2 regions of the Bacillus sp. J14TS2 genome follow, and region 2 is predicted to be linked to the other one. Evidence: a T-box and tRNA genes for the amino acid it is inferred to sense, from the RefSeq annotation. Region 2 holds a T-box; the other holds one or more tRNA genes.
What was found. The T-box of region 2 lies ahead of tyrS (tyrosine--tRNA ligase). A T-box ahead of a tRNA ligase gene usually reads a tRNA of that ligase, here a tRNA-Tyr.
Positions count from the first base shown of each region.

Region 1 (9,868 bases), on a different contig from region 2:
GTAGCTACAACAATAAATAGTCCCCCATTCATTGCCTGGATAACTCTGGCTACCATAAGAACGGTAAAGTTATAGCTGAAAAATGCCAGCAGATTCCCTAGAATAACCGTAAAGATGGCATATAAAAGGACTTTTTTACGGTCAAATTTAGAAGTTAACATGACCAATACCAAGGCTCCAATGGCATAAGATAGAGAATAAACCGTAATCAACTGACCGGCTGTTGAAATAGAAACGTCTAAATCAGCAGAAATCAGTTCTAGTATTCCGGAAACAACAAATTCCCCTGTTCCTGTCACAAAAGCCCCGATAGCTAAAAGTATAATTGTAAATTGATTTTTCTTTTTTTTCATCGTGTATATCTCTCCCTTCTTTGAACAATGTTTTTATCGCAGTGTAACTGGCTACAAGACTCCCACGTCAAGAATAGAGAAAGGTCGAAATTTCTAAGTGGGAGATCAAACAGCCAGTAACTACCCGATTGGTTCAACTAACACTCAGTGGAAAATGAAAGAGAATTCCACTGAGTGAAGTTTCACTTTAGTGTAAGTCCTATGTTAATATAAGTAAAACTCGTTTTTTTAATAAGGGAGATGAGTAAAAACTCATGAGCATTGTTCGCTTTGAAATCATTGCAAAAGTAGTGGAGCTGGGGAGTTTTACAGCCACTGCAGAAAAACTGAATATGACGCAATCTGCAGTAAGCCACGCTGTAGCTAGTCTGGAATCTGAATTGGGCGCTTCTTTGTTAATCCGGGACCGTAAAAAAGGAATTTCTCTTACCGAAGTAGGACAAAAAGTTCTTCCTCATATTAGAGAAATATTGAATAGAATGGAAAGCATCCATCAAGAAATTGCATTAGCAACCAATTTAGAAACTGGAATGATTCGTGTCGGTACATTTGCAAGTGCTTCTTCCTGTTTGTTACCGAAACTGCTCGCCAAGTTTCAGAAAAAACATCCTAAAATAGAGTTTACGTTTTATGAAGGAACCTATGAGGAAATTATTGATTGGCTTAGTACGGGAATTATCGATATTGGGTTTGTTGTAAAAGGAAAATCCAATCCAGGTTTTGATTTGGTTCATTTGATAAAGGACAATATGGTGGTAGCTTATCATCCAGAACATCCATTTCACTCTAAAGAAACAGTGGATATGAATGATTTAATAAACCAGTCTTTTATTATGCCAACAGGGATGTATCAATCGCATGTAGAAGAACTGTTTGAAGAAGCACAAATCGAACCTTCTATCCGTTTTAAAGTGCATGATTGTACAACGATCGCTAACATGGTACAGGAAGGTCTTGGTGTTACGATTGGTCCAGAATTATTTCTAAAGACGCAGCAAAATATAAAGATTAGCAAGCTGAATATTAAAAATACACGTGAAGTGACACTTGCTTGCCAATCTATTGAGAATGCAACTCCTGCTGTAAAGGAATTCCTCCATGTAGCAAAAGATGTTTTTTATGAAAAAAAAGACAAAATCTCGACTACTCGCATAAACACTGAACACATCTAACCTTTTCAAGGTCTATTAAGTTAATTTACTACTTTAAAAAAAGCCTTGATACGACGAATTAGCCCTGAAAAGAGAAGAAACAAAGATACTCCCAACAAGGATTGAATATGAAACCATTAAAGTAGGAATTTAAAATAGGAGCAGTGCTAATGAATAAAATAAGTATTTAGGAATTGATATCTCACTTGGATTAATCTTACCTTCTCATAAGCGTTTGTATCAAAATAGAACCAAATAATTTAGCTTCTATGTGATCATAAATCGAGGTCAAACCGCTTCATCAATAGAAGCGATGATTGGATATTCAATGGGTATGTGGGGAATAATTGCAGTAATCACTGTTACTCTTCTAGCATCTATTGGTGTTTTAATAGGACGACGCATTCTACAAAAATATCAACCAGATCATGCAGGTTAGTATGTTGGGAAAAGTCTCATGCTCTCTTTCTCTAAGACAAACAGCAAAAAAATATCCTTGAATCTGTTGAAAGTAACCACACACGACTTTTAACAGATTTAAGGACATAAACGTATTGATAAACTTGAATTATCAAAGAGTTTTCCTCTTTAAGATAATAATTAAAAATGTTACTCCACCAACGATTTCAATAATAATTGAAACGACGCCCTGAGCGTTAAATACATGATTCATAATAAAATATGCACCAGTTAGTATCAAGAATCCGATAGCAAGAGCCATAGGAAAAATATATCTGTGATCATAAGTTTGTGCCAGCTGATAACTCAACGTTGCAACCAAAAAGCCAAAGAAAGTAAGCGGTCCAACTAAAGCAGTTGAGATGGACATCAAAATAGAAACTAATACAAGAACATAAATGATACTAAACTTATGATTCACTCCTAAAGAACTGGAAATCTCTTTTCCGAGTGACAATACATTTAATTTCTTAGAATAAGCAAAGAGAAGGAATGCCACAACGATTACGATTGGAATTGCAATAGGAAAATATTCTACATCCGCATTATTGACAGAACCAAACAGCTTCGCCTGCAGAATATCAAACTCAGAAGGTGCAAGCAGTTTTCTCATAAAAGTTGACAAAGATCTTAGCCCCGTTCCAATTATGATTCCAACCAAAAGCATCAGCTGTAAATTTCCATACTTTCCAGAAAGTAACCATCCATAAAGTATTAAACACATCGCGACCATAATAGCCACTTGAAATAAAAATGATCCAGTACCCATATAACCGATAAATGCGGTGGCACCAAAGAAAAACATGGTACTCGTATGAATCGTAGAATAAAGCGCTTCAAACCCTAAAAGCGAAGGAGTTATCACCCGATTATTCGTTACTGATTGGAAAGCAACGGTCGCCAAACTCTGACAAATTGCAGCAATAATCATGGAAACAATAGCTACCATTCTTCTTTTAACAACTGGGATAAAGGATGGGGAGTCTACTGGAACTGGATTGTTATAAACTAAAAGTCCATACGAAGAAAGAATACCCAAACAAATCAGCGTTATCAATAATATCCAATAACGCCTTTCCTCTTTCTTGGAACGAAAAGCTTTAGATGCTTTATCTTTATTAAGAAGGCTGGAATCCATTTTGACATTTTTTTCATTAGTATATTCCAATTTGTTATCCCAGCCTCCTTCTTCTTAACAAAATAACGATAAATACGACTGCCCCCACTGTTCCAAGTATCAAAGAAACAGGTACTTCAAATGGCATGATAATTATTCGGGATATAATATCAGAAATGGTTAAAGCAGCCATTCCGGACACACATACCCAAGGCAGATTACTCCTGAGATCATCGCCTCTAAACATAGAAACAATATTTGGGACAATTAAACCTAAAAACGGTAAGTTCCCGATAACAGCTGCAACAATTCCAACTGCAACAGCAATAAGAGCAGTACCAATAAGAACGATCTTATTATAACTCACTCCAAGGCTTGTTGTAATATCTTCACCTAATCCAGCTAAAGTCAATCTGTCCGCATAGATAAAAATAAGAATAGTAATGATAACAATCAGCCATAAATATTCATATCTTCCAACCTGAATCGATGCAAAAGAGCCGACAAACCAGGTTTCAACACTTTGCGACATTTGAAAAACGAGGCCGACAAATGTAGAAACTGCAGAAATAACCGCTCCAAGCATTATCCCGATAATCGGGACAATTAAAGACGATCGAAGCTTCACTCTTCTTAAAAACAAAAAGAAAACCATCGTTCCAATAAAGGAAAAAATGATTGCTCCAGTCATTCTTTGGAATAAAGTTGGCGCAGGAGATAATAAATAAACAATAATCAATCCCAAGCCAGCCCATTCAATCGTTCCTGTTGTGGTAGGTTCAACTAAACGATTCTGTGTAATAAGCTGCATGACGAGCCCGGACATCGCCATTGCGGCTCCAGTAAGCATTAGTGCAGCTGTCCTCGGAATACGAGTGATAAAAAACATATCCATTCCATCTTCTCGTCCACGTATATCGTAAACTCCTACAAGCATAGAAATAATACCTAGAATAATAACAATGAAAACTGCTATTATAAAAGGTTTTGTCCATATTTTTTGATGATTAGAATGCAGGGGCTGAGAACTCCCAGCCCCGAACATTTTTTGTATTGTATTTTTTAGCACTATAGTTATACTCCTCTATACTATTCACCTAGAGTATTTGCAAGATCTTCAAATAATTTAGTAAATGTTTGTATGGATTCATTTGTATAGGTATCTGCCGGTGCATAAACTATTTTTCCTTCAGTAACGGCAGTTGTGTTTTGAAGAGCAGGTGCATTATCAATTACATCCTGAGCAGGGGTTGCCTCCTCTTCAGATGATATAGCAGCATCACGGTCCATTACGAAAATCCAATCAGGATCAGTTTCTGCAATAGCTTCAACAGAAATATCATCACCTTGGTGGTCTGCAGAAGCCTTGTCAATTTCTAACGCCGGAGTCCAATCAAAGATATCATACAGCGGACCCCACACGCGGCCGGAATGAGGAGCAGCGAAGTTAATATCTCCACCTGATACTATAACACTCATAACCTTATCTGATCCATTATAAGCAGATTTAGCATCTTCAATCGCTTGATCAAAATCAGCTGTCAATTGTTCAGCCTCTTCTTTTTTATCAAAAATTTGTCCAAGAGAGTTTGTAACATCCTTAAATCCGTTTTCTAAGTTTTCTCCAGGTGTTTCAGCTTCCTCGGAAACATCAAAGTTAAGATCAATAACAGCTGCGTTTGGCACTAATTCTTTTATATCTTCGTAATAATTACCAAATCTTTGACCGACAATAACAAGGTCAGGGTCCACCGCTGCAATAACTTCAAGATTTGGTTCACGGTGATTTCCTATGTTTTCAATTGATTCATCAGTTGCATATGGTATATCTTCAGGTATTAAATCCCTTGGAGCAGCAGCTAATTCAATGCCCCAGTCAGATAACGTTTGAAAAGTTCTACTATCTAAAGAAACCACATTACTTGGATTTACAGGAACTTCAACCGTTCCATGGGCATCAGTAATTTCAACAGTTGCATTTTCAGCAGAATCCTCTGATCCTCCATCTGTTTCAGCAGATTCGTTGACTTGATCATCGGCGCCTTCATTTTTATCATCTGAATTTGAACAAGCTGCCATTGCCAATGCAAAGATTACGAATATTGCTATAATAAAAGTTGACTTAAAAAATTTTGTTTTTCTCATTCTCCTACCTCTTCCTTTATGTATTATTAATGTTTAGACTATTGAATTGATCAAATTAATATCTGCGTTATATTTTAGCGTGCGACTTAAATAAATAATGATTCCTATTTCACTATAGTGCATTGCTACAATAGAACTAATTGATAATGATAATCAATATCAATTAATCTGTTTATAGTATATCAAATTAAAAGGTGTTGTCAACTGTATTTTAAAAGCTTTCATTTTTCAGGCATATGTTTTAGACGGTAATTCCCAGTTCTAAAATTCTATTATTCCCGTTCCATTCTCAACTGTAGAGGAGATAATAAAATGATTCATGTGTGAATAGTTACTTTAGCAATGAAAGAAACCACTTATTCTTCTGAACAAATACAACATTTGGTTAAAAATTATGTTCGATGCATGAATAGACATGCGTACCCCCTATGAAAGAAGTACGCATGGTGACAGATTAATCGTCATCAGTTAGTCATCCCCTTCAAGTTAAGTTACCAGTGAGAAGATATTTTCCACAGAAGGTGTTCATGAACGAAAAGGAGCAAAGCCCCAGTTTAAAGACGTGGAGACTGGAGTGACGTAACTGAGATAAGGGAGTCACGCTCCCCTATAATGACTTATCGTAGGGCACTTCGCGAAGTCTTCTAGTCTTTGATGCATGGAGCAGGACAGTTATATCTCAAGTCCGAAAATTATTTCGTGAAAAGGTATACTTTCTTTCTTCATGAGAAGGCATTAGGTTTGGAACGATTAGCTGCTTTTATTGATATGTGAGTCAAAGTATACACAAAAACGACAACCGTTTTGCATATGAACCGGAATATGCATATCATAGATTTCGTTTAATGCTTCAGAATTAATAATTTCGTGTGTTGGACCATCTTTTATTAGACGTCCATCTCTTAAGGCTACAATCTGATCCGAATAAACCGAAGCAAAGTTAATATCATGCAATACAATCACGACTGTTTTATCCAGCTCATTGACAAGCTTGCGTAATATTTTCATGATTTGTACAGAATGCTTCATATCCAAATTATTCAATGGCTCATCCAGTAAAATATATTCTGTGTCTTGGGCAATAATCATAGAAATAAATGCACGTTGCTTTTGACCGCCAGACAGCTCATCTAAGTATTTATGTTGGATATCTGTTAAGTTCAAATATTCAATTGCTTGATCGACGATTCGATTATCCTCAGCATTTAAACGACCTTTAGAATAAGGATAACGACCAAATGATACCAATTGTCGAATCGTTAATTTCACAGTTAAAAAATTCGATTGTCTTAAAATGGCAATACGCTTAGCGAATTCATTAGATTTCATGTTCTTTACATTATTTTTGTCTAGTAATACATCTCCCGTGTCTGCATCAAGCAAACGACTTACCATGGAAAGTAGCGTTGATTTCCCTGCACCGTTTGGCCCAATAAACGATGTAATTTTATTAGGCTGAATTTGAACCGATATATCATTTACGATGGCTTTATTACCATACTTCTTTGTCAATCCTTTAATATCAATCATCTCGTAGGCCTACTTTCTTTAAGTATTAAATGAAAAATAGAAGTAAGTGAAAAAAGAATGAATAATGTACCAAGTATCAAATCTTCATTGCGTGTAAATTCTTTGCCAATCAAAATTTATTAAACTTCCTTATCTTAAAAATCCACTCAAACTATATACAGATAATAATTATTATCAAGTTCTAATTCCCCTAAAAAATAATGATATTCATTATCAATTAGTTAACAATACCTAGTATACCAAAATTTCAGCCGGCGTCAATGCCAGATTAATTGAAATATAGTGTTGATCAAGAAAACTGCCATTAACAGCAGCTTTTTTGATTATTCTGTTCAATTTTCCGTCAAAATTATTGATATTACAACTATTAAAAGGATATTTCCCTTTAATTTACAGGAGCATCTGATGAAGGTTTCCGTTTCATTTATTCTCATATCCATCATCTGTACAATTGGATGTTTTATTCTCATTTGGATTCAATGATTGCAAAACAGCATTTCCTGCTCTTCTTTCCACACTTTTTAGTAATTGAGTGAATGTTTCTTCCGGCTACGTTCCAGACACGGCATATTTTCAATTAAATAAAGAAAAGAACGCCTTCTAAAGCTGCTTTGCCAAAGCTATATCTTTAATTGACTTTATTGTGAAATTTACAGCTGCCTAATACGGTTTCAACCGTTTCTCTACCCAAACCTATATCTTCCTCTAATCAGACCAGTGTATTTTTAGCACTCAATAGTTCAGAATCTGTAAAATTAGCTTGAAAGAAACATTCTGCCAGCTTTTCTTTTTTTCATTCTCTGCAACTAACTTAGTAATTCGATGTGTATCAAATGTATTACTGTATTTCATCGTATCAAAGTGATAGGTTAAACCGACTTCTTTTGACTGATTCTCTCGCTGTTATTCATAGCGTATACTTATTCTAAGGTCATTCCCTACAGCTGCGAAAAGTTTTTCCTCGGTATATGCTGAGCAGTTGGTATCGTTGAAGGCTAATAAGACCTTATAAAAGTTATAGACGAAAGGATTCAGTCCATTGCAATTCTGCCTCTCGGCTACGGAAATGGAGGACTCGAGTGGTCTAAAATTAAAGCCCTGATCGAAGATACATTTGCAGACTTACCTATAATGGTACACATATATGAACTTGCTGGAAGTCCAAAACCTTCCGAGATGAAAGTTGGGACAAGGAAACCCAGAATGACAAAATCAAGGGCTCTATTATTGGCTTCATTGGATAATTATAAACTTCTTTAACATTGTCTCCATCACAATTTAAAGGATTAAAAACATCCAGCATGCTTTCTACATCCCTTAACTTTTTATGATGTTGTAATCTGATATTGCATTGTACCAAAAAACTTTAAATTTAGGAGGAAAATGGATTTGTAGCAAACTTGTACCGAAAAATTCAAAACCTATCGTTTTCTATCGTATTCTCAGAATCTTCTCTAGAATACAAAAAAGCTCATAAACGCTGTTACACCAACGTTTACGAGCAAGTCTGGTTACTTTTGTCTCGACCTATCGTAACCCTATAATACCGGTGGCCGGGGTCGAACCGGCACTCCGTGAGGAACACGATTTTGAGTCGTGCGCGTCTGCCAATTCCGCCACACCGGCATAGTTCATGGAGGCGGCAACCGGATTTGAACCGGTGATAAGGGTGTTGCAGACCCGTGCCTTACCACTTGGCTATGCCGCCAGAACCTTATGGAGCGGAAGACGGGATTCGAACCCGCGACCCCCACCTTGGCAAGGTGATGTTCTACCACTGAACTACTTCCGCAAAAAACTGGGCTAGCTGGATTCGAACCAACGAGTGACGGAGTCAAAGTCCGTTGCCTTACCGCTTGGCTATAGCCCAATGAAGATGGGGCGACTAGTGGGAATCGAACCCACGCGTGTCGGAGCCACAATCCGATGCGTTAACCACTTCGCCATAGCCGCCATAAATTAAAATTGGCAGGGGTAGTAGGAATCGAACCCACATCAAAGGTTTTGGAGACCTTCGTTTTACCATTAAACTATACCCCTAAAAATGGTGGTGGGGGACGGATTCGAACCGCCGAACCCGGAGGGAGCGGATTTACAGTCCGCCGCGTTTAGCCACTTCGCTACCCCACCATGAATTCTATTAAATGGTGGCTCAGGACGGAATCGAACCGCCGACACAAGGATTTTCAGTCCTTTGCTCTACCGACTGAGCTACTGAGCCTTAAATTATAGTTTACGCTAAGCTTCGAATTTCTTCGTCAGCGTACTCTTTCGCATCCTCACATACCTAAGTACGCTCTGATGCTCTCTCGTCCGCTTCCTTTACTTCTCACTTATCCTAAACCTTTCATTTAAAAATAATAAGTTTATGTAACAATGGCGGTCCGGACGGGACTCGAACCCGCGACCTCCTGCGTGACAGGCAGGCATTCTAACCAACTGAACTACCGGACCAATATTGCGGGGGCAGGATTTGAACCTGCGACCTTCGGGTTATGAGCCCGACGAGCTACCAGACTGCTCCACCCCGCGACGAAAAAGTGACCCCTACGGGATTCGAACCCGTGTTACCGCCGTGAAAGGGCGGTGTCTTAACCGCTTGACCAAGGGGCCAATATATTTTAGAATGGCGGAGAGCAAGGGATTTGAACCCTTGAGACAGCGTTAGCCGCCTACACGATTTCCAATCGTGCTCCTTCGGCCACTCGGACAGCTCTCCAACAATGGCTCCGCAGGTAGGATTCGAACCTACGACCGATCGGTTAACAGCCGATAGCTCTACCACTGAGCTACTGCGGAATAGTATGCCTGGCAACGTCCTGCTCTCACAGGGGGAAACCCCCTATTACCATCGGCGCTGAAGAGCTTAACTGCCGTGTTCGGGATGGGAACGGGTGTGACCTCTTCGCTATTGCCACCAGACTTCATTTGCATAGACTACGCTGCATCTTCTAGAAGAAGATTCCTTTACAATCGACATAATCTATTATAACCATTTTTATGTAAAAAGCAAGAGAAACTTTTGTTATTCTCTCAAAACCAGATAAAGAAGAAGATAAACGAGAAACACCATTATTAATCCAGCTCCAGTGCCCAGCGACTAGAAAACTTCT
Region 1 is NZ_BORE01000016.1:39-9,906, reverse strand. It holds gene KI375_RS20955 (MFS transporter) at 1-353, opposite strand, end outside; gene KI375_RS20950 (LysR family transcriptional regulator) at 608-1,525, shown strand; gene KI375_RS20945 (iron chelate uptake ABC transporter family permease subunit) at 2,076-3,101, opposite strand; gene KI375_RS20940 (iron chelate uptake ABC transporter family permease subunit) at 3,136-4,125, opposite strand; gene KI375_RS20935 (siderophore ABC transporter substrate-binding protein) at 4,170-5,225, opposite strand; gene KI375_RS20930 (iron ABC transporter ATP-binding protein) at 5,976-6,755, opposite strand; tRNA gene KI375_RS20925 (tRNA-Leu) at 8,300-8,381, opposite strand; tRNA gene KI375_RS20920 (tRNA-Cys) at 8,390-8,463, opposite strand; tRNA gene KI375_RS20915 (tRNA-Gly) at 8,473-8,547, opposite strand; tRNA gene KI375_RS20910 (tRNA-Gln) at 8,554-8,625, opposite strand; tRNA gene KI375_RS20905 (tRNA-His) at 8,633-8,708, opposite strand; tRNA gene KI375_RS20900 (tRNA-Trp) at 8,722-8,795, opposite strand; tRNA gene KI375_RS20895 (tRNA-Tyr) at 8,801-8,885, opposite strand; tRNA gene KI375_RS20890 (tRNA-Phe) at 8,901-8,976, opposite strand; tRNA gene KI375_RS20885 (tRNA-Asp) at 9,133-9,209, opposite strand; tRNA gene KI375_RS20880 (tRNA-Met) at 9,214-9,287, opposite strand; tRNA gene KI375_RS20875 (tRNA-Glu) at 9,297-9,368, opposite strand; tRNA gene KI375_RS20870 (tRNA-Ser) at 9,383-9,474, opposite strand; tRNA gene KI375_RS20865 (tRNA-Asn) at 9,480-9,554, opposite strand; rRNA gene rrf (5S ribosomal RNA) at 9,562-9,677, opposite strand; partial or broken gene KI375_RS20855 (hypothetical protein) at 9,707-9,868, opposite strand, start outside.
Region 1: it encodes a tRNA-Tyr, which carries the amino acid that the T-box ahead of tyrS (tyrosine--tRNA ligase) is inferred to sense. The anticodon was not compared.

Region 2 (9,868 bases):
GGCGTTTCTACAGGTTTAGAGCCTTATTTTTCCTTCACGTATTATCGCAGCGGACGCCTCGGGAAGTTTATTGAGGTCAAAGCAGATATTGTGGAAGAATTTCTACAAGCAAACCCTGATACCGATCCAGACCATTTACCAGAATGGTTTGTGACTTCAATGAGTCTAGCGCCAGAGGCTCACGCGGATGTACAATGTATCATTCAACGATGGATTGATAGCTCTATTTCTAAAACTGTGAATGCACCAAAAGGATATGCGGTAGAACAAGTACAAAAGGTGTATGAGCGACTCTATCAGGGAGGAGCAAAGGGCGGAACCGTTTATGTGGATGGAAGCCGTGATTCACAGGTACTTACCTTGAAAGCAGAAGATAATACAGCGGAGACAAGTGAGCAGCTACAGTTTAGTGAACCAGTGGTACTTGTTGATACAATCCAAGACCTCCGCTCAACAAGTGTTACATTTGGATCTGAGGTAGGAGATACATGTCCAGTCTGCCGCAAAGGAAATGTTAAAGATATTGGTGGATGCAATACTTGTGACAACTGTAACGCCCAATTAAAATGTGGTTTATAAATTTTTATGCAACAAAAAATGTGGATTTAAAATAAAGTCGCGATGCAACACCCCCTTAGATTATTTTTATCTAAAGGGGTGTTTTTATGTCCGAAAGAGCTAGAATGAACAAGAATATTCGGATTGACAAATTTAAATAAATAGATATGATATGTATCAATTAGTATTTGCATAACGAAGATTTGTTTAAAGCATTCGGAGTATAAGAACAAAGGCTATGATAAGAAAGAGTAGCAATCATGTAAACAGACAGAAAGTTACCGGTTGATGAGAGGTGCATGTTGAACGATTGTGAATACATCTTGGAGCTGTGTACCGAACAGGATTTCCTTAGTAGGCTATAACGGTTAAGCACCCGTAATCATGTGCTAAGGTATCGTCAAATGACTGTACTTACTAAGATAAGCTATGTGAGTTGCTTATGAATTAAAGGTGGTAACACGAGATGAATCGTCCTTTTGGTTAATCCAAAAGGGCTTTTTTTATTGAATAAGATAAGAAAGTATAAATTTTTTCTTAAGATTGCTTCAAGGCTGGGCAGTTGTTGTCTAGCTCCAGGCGCCATCGGCTCGAGGCTCGCGGGAGGCGAGTCCATCGGCGAAGACATGCGGACGTGGCGGCCTTAGCCGATGTTCTGCTTAATAACCCTGAACATAGGAAGGGGAAAAAGCCCCTTCCTATGTTCAGGAACATTTGCTTGTCGGAGGCCAACAGGATGTTGGTCAGAAAGGCGTTGCGCCAGGACGGCGCGAATTTAGCCTTTCTTCTTACATCAAGGCGCTTGCGCTTTTGTTCTCATCCTTTGCTCCTTATAGTGCTTGCAATATTAGAGAAAAAATATTTCAAGGAGATGTTAGTATGATAGTAAAACCTGAAGAACAATTAAAAATTATTAAGAAAGGTGTTCAAGAAATAGTAAACGAGGAAGAATTACTGGTTAAATTAAAGAAATCGTACCAGTCACAGACTCCGCTTATTATTAAATTAGGGCTTGATCCTTCTGCACCTGATATTCACTTAGGTCATGCAGTTGTATTAAGAAAAATAAAACAGATGCAAGATCTAGGTCATAAAGTTGTAATTATTATCGGCGATTTTACAGGTCGTATTGGAGATCCAACTGGAAAAGCAAAAGGTCGTGTAGCTCTAAGTGATCAACAGGTTAAAGCAAATGCAAAAACATACTTTGAACAAATCTTTAAAGTTTTAGATTCAGGAAAAACTTCTGTCCGCTATAACAGTGAGTGGCTTTCAAAATTAACATTCGAGGAAGTCATTAAATTAGCAGCAACAACATCAGTTGCAAGAATATTAGAACGAGATGATTTCCAAAACAGATATAATAATCAAGTACCAATAGGAATTCACGAATTTTTTTATCCACTAATGCAAGCGTACGATTCGGTAGAGATACAAGCGGATATTGAATTAGGTGGTACAGACCAAACCTTTAACATTCTTATGGGCCGTACTCTTCAAAAGCACTGGGGATTAGAAAAGCAAATTGCCATTTTTATGCCCTTGCTTGAAGGTCTTGATGGTATAGAAAAGATGAGTAAAAGTCTTGGGAATTATATCGGAATATATGAACCGGCAGAAGTAATGTTTAAAAAAGTTATGGAAGTACCAGACAGCTTAATTATTAAATACTTTGAGCTGGCAACGGATGAACATCCAGAAGAAATAGAAAACATTAAACTGCTTCTTGAAAAAGGAGTAAATCCAAGAGATATTAAACTTAAATTGGCTAAAATTATTACGAATTTATACTGTGGAGAAGAAGAAACGAAAAGAGCGATATCATATTTTGAAACGGCTTTTAGTAAAAAAGAAATACCAGATGATATCCCAGAATTATTAATAGAAGCTGGTGCAGAAACAGTTGAAGCCATCATCCCACAGCTAATTGAAAAAGGATTCGTAAAAAGTAAAAGCGAATTTATACGATTGGTTAAACAAAATGGTGTACAGCTCAATAAAGAAAAAATAAATGTAGATGATTTAGACCGTGTATTAATGAATGAAGAAGTATTACAAATTGGTAAAAAGCGATTTATACGTCTCATTAAATAATATAGAAATATTTTGGGAGCGTTAATTGGGCATTTCAATATTAACGCCCTTTTTTCTTATTGTACTAAGTTACTTTTCTTCTGTAAGACATATAAATGCGCTTCAACAATCAAGCGTTTTGTTGAAAAGTGTATCACATAAAATAATCAAAGCCTGTCTTCTGTTCTAAAAATGTTTTCCTCTTCTAAAATAATAAAAAGGCAGTAACAGGAGGGGTAGGGAATGGACGTAGATGGCGTATTTTCAGGTGGTGGGATTAAGGGTTATGCCCTTATAGGGGCTTACGAGGTCTTGGAGGAAAAGGGTATTAACTTTAACAGATTGGCGGGAACAAGCGCTGGGGCAATTATGGCTACCTTTATAGCGGCGGGTTATACAAGCAAAGAAATTCTAAAACTCTTGAATGAGACCGAGATTTCCGTTTTTTTAGATCAAAAAAAGACCCTTATTCCCTTAACCATCTCAAAATGGTTATGTTTATACTGGCGGATGGGTTTATATCAAGGGAAAGCATTGGAGGAATGGATTCGTCAAACATTAGCGGATAAAGGGGTCTATACGTTTGCAGATTTACCTAAGGGAAAGTTAAGACTGATTGCCTCAGATCTTTCATCGGGAAAACTACTCGTATTACCAGATGACCTTGAGGCATTAGGGATTCCAAAAGAAACATTCCCGATTGCTAAGGCTGTAAGAATGAGCTGCGGGCTTCCCTTTTTCTTTGAGCCTGTGAAATTACGTTCCCTGTCTGGAAAAAATATTATCGTGGATGGGGGCTTATTAAGTAATTTCCCGATCTGGTTATTTGATGAAGAGAAAGGGAAGAAGAAGCGTCCCATCCTTGGAATCAAACTTAGTTATCGAGCTGATGAACAACCAAAAAGAGAAATAAAAAATGCGTTATCATTATTTGAGGCATTATTTAGTACCATGAAAAACGTTCATGATGCGCGCTATATCTCAAGGAGACATGAGAAGAACATCATTTTTATCCCGTTAGGTGAGGGTCTAACGACTGAATTTCATTTATCAGATCAAAAAAAAGACGTCCTCGTTGAAACAGGACGTATCAGAACAAGAGAATTTTTGAAAACTTGGACATATTAGTTGATTAAAAAATAGCACGGTCTTTTTTCTTCCCTTTTTTTCCCTCAATCACTGTTAAATGGGCTGTTGACTTTTTGCGAAGCGGTCTTTTTGTAGACTTATTTGTATGAGCACTTTTCTTTGGCTGCTCATACTTTTTTCTCGAGAATTTAGCTGCTTTCGCGTAAGATCTATTTTCTTTATAACTGTTCTTTCTCCTCATAAAAGCACGAATAACAAGAAAAATAATTCCTGCAATGAGAACCGTGACAAACAGCTGAAGAAATAGACTGGCAGGATTATAATAAAGCCAAGTACCTAATCCAATAAGAGCAGCGATGATAATTCCACCAAATAACCAATTCCGTATGATCAAGAATGCCACCTCCTCGGGAGTATTGAACAGTATTCCCAAAAAGAAAACCAAATATACTATTTTGAACATTAATAGAATAGATGTTAATTCATTTTCCACTGGAAACCAATAATGCAAACAATCATTCTTCTAGAAGATCAAGTTTCGCTTAAAAGGCTTCATCTATATCTTACTAAAAAAATAAAAATTTCACCAGTTATAAATGTAACAGCTGAAAATGGGCAAGATAAGGCTGAGGTGAGAATTGTGCGCAATAGAGAATATAACACGCAATTTTATATGTCATTAACGCAATTGTCGATTTATACAGGTTTCGTTGCAGGTGCCGGAGGGACTTTATTATGCTTTGCCGCTCATTACTTTCATTTTACCGAGATTAAGCCATCATTCATATTAATGATTTTTAACGGCGATTGGAAAGATGGCTGGCTGGGGATCTTGATATCTTGTTTAATATATGGGTTGATTTCAATAGCGGTGGCGAGTGGCTATTATGCTTTATTGAAAACGAAGCGATCGATTATATGGGGAGGAGTTTACGGAGCGGCACTTTTTTGTCTTGTTTTTTTAGTCTTCTATCCTGTTATTCCCACCATTCAGTTTATTACGAACTATAATATCATGACGATTCTAACGGAAGCGAGCTTTTTCATTTTGTATGGAATTTTTATTGGCTATTCGATTTCATATGAGTATAATGAACAACAATACTGGAAGAAAGTTGAATCTCATTGACCTTACACTATAACTAGATGCTGGTTGGCTTTTTATGGTAAAATGTGTTTGCGAAAGGATTTTGATTTTTGGGTGGGAGAAAAATGAAAATACTCGTTTTAAATGGCCCTAACTTAAATATGTTGGGAAAAAGAGAACCCGATATTTATGGGACAGATTCGTTAGCTAAATTGGAAGAAAACCTACATCAATTGTGTCAGAAAGAAAGCATAGAAATCGATCTGTTCCAATCTAATTATGAGGGCGCCATTCTTGATGAATTACATGCAGCAGAAAACAAAGGATATGCGGGCATTATTATGAATCCAGGTGCGTTTACACACTATAGTATTGCCCTGAGAGACGGAATTGCCACTATTGATTTACCAGTGATCGAAGTGCATATCTCAAATGTTTATGCTAGAGAGGAATTTAGAAGTAAATCAGTAACTGCCCCTGTATCTATTGGCCAAATTACGGGTTTAGGACTATACGGTTATGAATTAGCACTTCTAGCTTTAAAGCAATACATACAAGGGAGAGGGTAAAATGAGCAAGTTAGATAAAATCCGTTCGTCTTTCCAATCACTGGGAATTGACGGCATGTTTGTGACAAGTCCATATAATGTACGCTACATGACGAACTTCACAGGAACAGCTGGCTTAGCTTTAATTTCACAGGACCGAGCGATCTTTATTACTGATTTTCGATATGCGGAACAAGCTCAAAATCAGGCACAAGAATATGAGATTTCTATTCATTCAGGACCGATTATGGATGAGGTGGCAGCGAAAGTAAAAGAGCTAGGTATAACAAAGTTAGGATTTGAACAAGATTATATGTCTTATTCTACTTGGACTCAATACGACCAAGCTGTCTCTGCAGAATTTGTCCCTGTTTCGAATTTGATGGAAAATATGCGGTTAATTAAGACGAATGATGAAATTGCTAAAATTAAAGAAGCAGCAGACATAGCGGATGCGGCCTTTAAACACATCCTTGATTTTATAAAACCTGGAAAAACCGAATTAGAAGTATCGAATGAATTAGAGTTTTTTATGAGAAAATGTGGAGCCACCTCTTCATCCTTCGACATTATTGTCGCTTCTGGAAAAAGATCTTCCATGCCACATGGCGTTGCCAGTGATAAAGAGATTGAAAAGGGAGATTTTGTGACAATGGATTATGGTGCCCTTCATAAGGGGTATGTGTCTGATATTACTCGCACGATTTCGGTGGGAGAGCCAGCTGCTACTTTAAAAGAAATTTATGATGTGACATTAGAAGCGCAATTACGAGCAATGGAACAAATTAAACCTGGGATGACCGGCATCGAAGCGGATGCGATTGCCAGAGACTATATCACGGAAAAAGGATATGGAGACTATTTTGGGCATTCTCTCGGCCATGGGATTGGATTAGAAGTACATGAAGGACCTGGGCTTTCTAAACGGTCTAAGATTACACTGCAACCGGGTATGGTGATCACAGTCGAACCAGGTATCTATCTGCCGGATGTAGGCGGTGTACGTATTGAGGATGACACCCTGATCACTGAAAAAGGAAACGAAGCCCTTACCCATTCAACGAAAGATTTAATTATAATTTAATGCAAACTTGGAGGAATAAAGATGATTTCAGTAAATGATTTTCGTACAGGACTTACAATTGAAACAGATGGAGGGATTTGGCGTGTGATTGATTTTCAACACGTGAAACCTGGAAAAGGAGCTGCTTTTGTAAGATCAAAGTTGAGAAATTTACGCACGGGTGCGATTCAAGAAAAGACATTCCGTGCTGGTGAAAAAGTAGAAAGAGCACAAATTGATAATAAAACAATGCAATATCTTTATGCTAATGGGGATATGCATGTGTTTATGGATAATGAAACCTATGAACAAATTGAATTACCAGAAGCGCAAATTGAATATGAATTGCAGTTCCTAAAGGAAAACATGGAAGTTCATCTTATTATGTACCAAGGGGAAACATTAGGTGTTGACTTACCAAATACAGTCGAACTTGAGGTGAGTGAAACAGAACCAGGTATAAAAGGGGATACAGCCTCTGGTGGTTCAAAGCCGGCAACATTAGAAACAGGTCTAACGGTCCAAGTCCCTTTCTTTGTCAACACGGGAGATCGTCTAGTTATTAATACATCTGATGCAAGCTATGTTTCGAGAGCATAAACGAACTATTCTTAAGAGCGCTGAAATTTTTTCTAATTGTTAAACAGAATAAACTGTGACAGTAAAAACGACTCTAACATTCGAAATGTGAATGTAGAGTCGTTTTTTTGTTTTTTTCTAAGAGGTTATTTCATATTTAGAGACAAGCTGAATACATATTAGTTAGAGGATTGATAGAGGGGGAGGAACAAATGAGAGCTGTATTGCAAATGATGCCTCGCCGAATCAGTGATTTAATCACTCAGCTTCCTAGTCATATATGGAATGAGATGGAGGAAATTAGACTACGGATTGGGAGACAGGTGGAAGTGGCTGCTAAAGGACAACCTCATTTTCTTTCCTATATATTTACAAAAGAAGATGCTGAGCAATTTATTGCAAAGCTAGCCAATCATTCATTTTATACACTGGATGAAGAATTAAAAAAGGGATATGTCACCATTGATGGTGGTCATCGAATAGGTTTAGCTGGAAAAGTCATTCTTGAAAACAGTCATGTGAAGGCGATCCGCCATCTAGCCTCATTTAATATTCGTATCGCAAGGGAGAAAATTGGTATTGCCGAAAAATATTTGCCATTTTTGTATCAAGAAAACTGGAAAAACACGATGATTATTGGTGCTCCGCAAACAGGAAAGACGACTTTATTAAGAGATATAGCTCGGATGATCTCAACTGGTTCATCCCATCAAAAGCTTGCTGCGAAAAAAGTTGGTATTGTAGATGAGCGCTCAGAAATTGCCGGTTGTGTGCATGGAATTCCGCAACTTCAATTTGGTCCAAGGATCGATGTATTAGATGCGTGTCCTAAAGCAGAAGGGATGATGATGCTCATACGTTCGATGAGTCCGGATGTATTAGTTGTAGATGAAATTGGCCGGGAAGAAGATCAATTAGCAATTATGGAAGCAGTCAATGCCGGGATTGCCTTAATGATGACAACCCATGGTCACTCCTTTGAGGAAGTGAGGAAAAGGCCATTGCTTCAGAGAATTATTGATTCCCAAGTATTTGAACGATTTATTGAATTGTCTCGTATAGACGGTCCTGGAACGATTGCAGCGATTAAGAATATCAAAGGGCAACCAATTAGAAATCCGGAGCTGTTCCATCATGTTTAAATTGATCGGCTCTCTCCTCATCTTAGCTGCCACAACGTTTATTGGATTTGAAATAGCAAGAAGATTAAGTGTGAGACCGAAACAAATTCAATTGTTTGCAGCTTCCCTTGAAACATTAGAGACGGAGATCATGTATGGTCATACTCCACTTGGCGAGGCCTGTATGAAAATATCAAAGCAGCTACCTAATCCAATTTGTGTTCATTACGAAAGGTTTGCTCATTTTCTGGAGAAAGAAGAAATAACCGTTTATCAGGCATGGGACGAGGCATTAAAAGAAACATGGAAACAAACAGTTTTAAAGCAAAATGAATTTGAAATCCTGCAACAATTTGGTGCTAATCTTGGGAAACATGATCGTGAGTCTCAGCAAAAACAAATTATCTTAACATTGAATCATTTAGGAAGAGAAGAAAAGGAAGCAAGGGAGAAACAAAAAACTTACGAAAAAATGTCCAGGAATTTAGGCGTTTTGGTTGGAATGCTGATAATTATTTTATTGATATAACGATTAATTTCTAGTGCTAGAGCTAAATTAGGGCTGTGATCTCCCGAATATATACTACTATGCTTTTTCATGAATTCTTGAAATGGGGGCTTACTACCCGTAAATGCGGGATAAATAGGAGGTTACGAGAATGGGCATAGAGGTAGATGTCATCTTCAAAATTGCTGGAGTCGGCATCGTTGTTGCTTTTTTGCATACGATCCTTGACCAGGTGGGAAAAAAAGAATATGCCCAGTGGGTCACTTTGTTTGGTTTTATTTATATCTTATTTATGGTTGTGACAATCGTTGACGGGCTTTTTCAGAAAATCCGTTCGGTGTTTTTATTTCAGTGATAGGGGGAGTCCGTCATTGTTATGTTGCAAATTGCGGGGATCGCCCTGATTACGACATTTCTGGTATTAGCGATTAAGGAGCAAAAGCCTGGGTTTGCTTTTTTGCTTATATTATTTACAGGAACAGGAGTATTCCTATTTCTTGTTGATCAAATTCAGAAGATCATTATGATGATTGATACGCTGGCGGCAAATGCTAATGTGAACTCTATGTATGTAAAGACAATTTTAAAAATAATTGGAATTGCCTATATTGCAGAATTCACATCTCATATTAGCAAAGATGCGGGTCTAGGTTCTCTTGCAGCCAAGGTAGAATTAGCTGGGAAAATATTAATATTAGCGATGGCAGTGCCAATCTTAACAGTTCTAATTGAAACAATTCTTGCTCTAATGCCTGCCTAAAATGCATTTGTAGAACGGAGTGGAAATAGATGAAATTCCGCCATTGGATGATTCTTTTGTTCTTTATACTTATGTTTATGGAACCCGGACAAGTTAATGCTCAAGAGGAACAACCTATAGAAGATGAAAAAGAGAGTACGTTAGATCGTTATATGGAAGATTTAGGACTTGAGGAATTGAATCAATATTGGGACACAGTTGTTGAAAATTACGGGAATTATTTACCCGAAAGTAAACGGGGGACCCTGATCGACTTTGTCAAAGGAGACGGGACCTCCTCTATGCAAGCCTGGATGAATGGAATTATTGCGTTCATCGTTCAAGAAATATCGCTGAATTTAAAGCTTTTAGGCACTTTGATGCTTTTGACAATTTTTAGTGTGTTTTTGCAATCTCTTCATAACGCATTTGAACAAGGTGCTGTTAGTAAGGTTGCCTATTCAATTATTTTTATGGTCCTTATTATTATCGCGCTCAATAGT
Region 2 is NZ_BORE01000014.1:98,232-108,099, reverse strand. It holds partial or broken gene KI375_RS19850 (vitamin B12-dependent ribonucleotide reductase) at 1-579, shown strand, start outside; T-box leader at 788-1,040, shown strand; gene tyrS (tyrosine--tRNA ligase) at 1,438-2,652, shown strand; gene KI375_RS19840 (patatin-like phospholipase family protein) at 2,875-3,759, shown strand; gene KI375_RS19835 (SA1362 family protein) at 3,764-4,114, opposite strand; gene KI375_RS19830 (YqhR family membrane protein) at 4,226-4,849, shown strand; gene aroQ (type II 3-dehydroquinate dehydratase) at 4,933-5,376, shown strand; gene KI375_RS19820 (M24 family metallopeptidase) at 5,378-6,439, shown strand; gene efp (elongation factor P) at 6,461-7,018, shown strand; gene spoIIIAA (stage III sporulation protein AA) at 7,210-8,139, shown strand; gene spoIIIAB (stage III sporulation protein SpoIIIAB) at 8,132-8,647, shown strand; gene spoIIIAC (stage III sporulation protein AC) at 8,778-8,981, shown strand; gene spoIIIAD (stage III sporulation protein AD) at 9,003-9,386, shown strand; gene spoIIIAE (stage III sporulation protein AE) at 9,416-9,868, shown strand, end outside.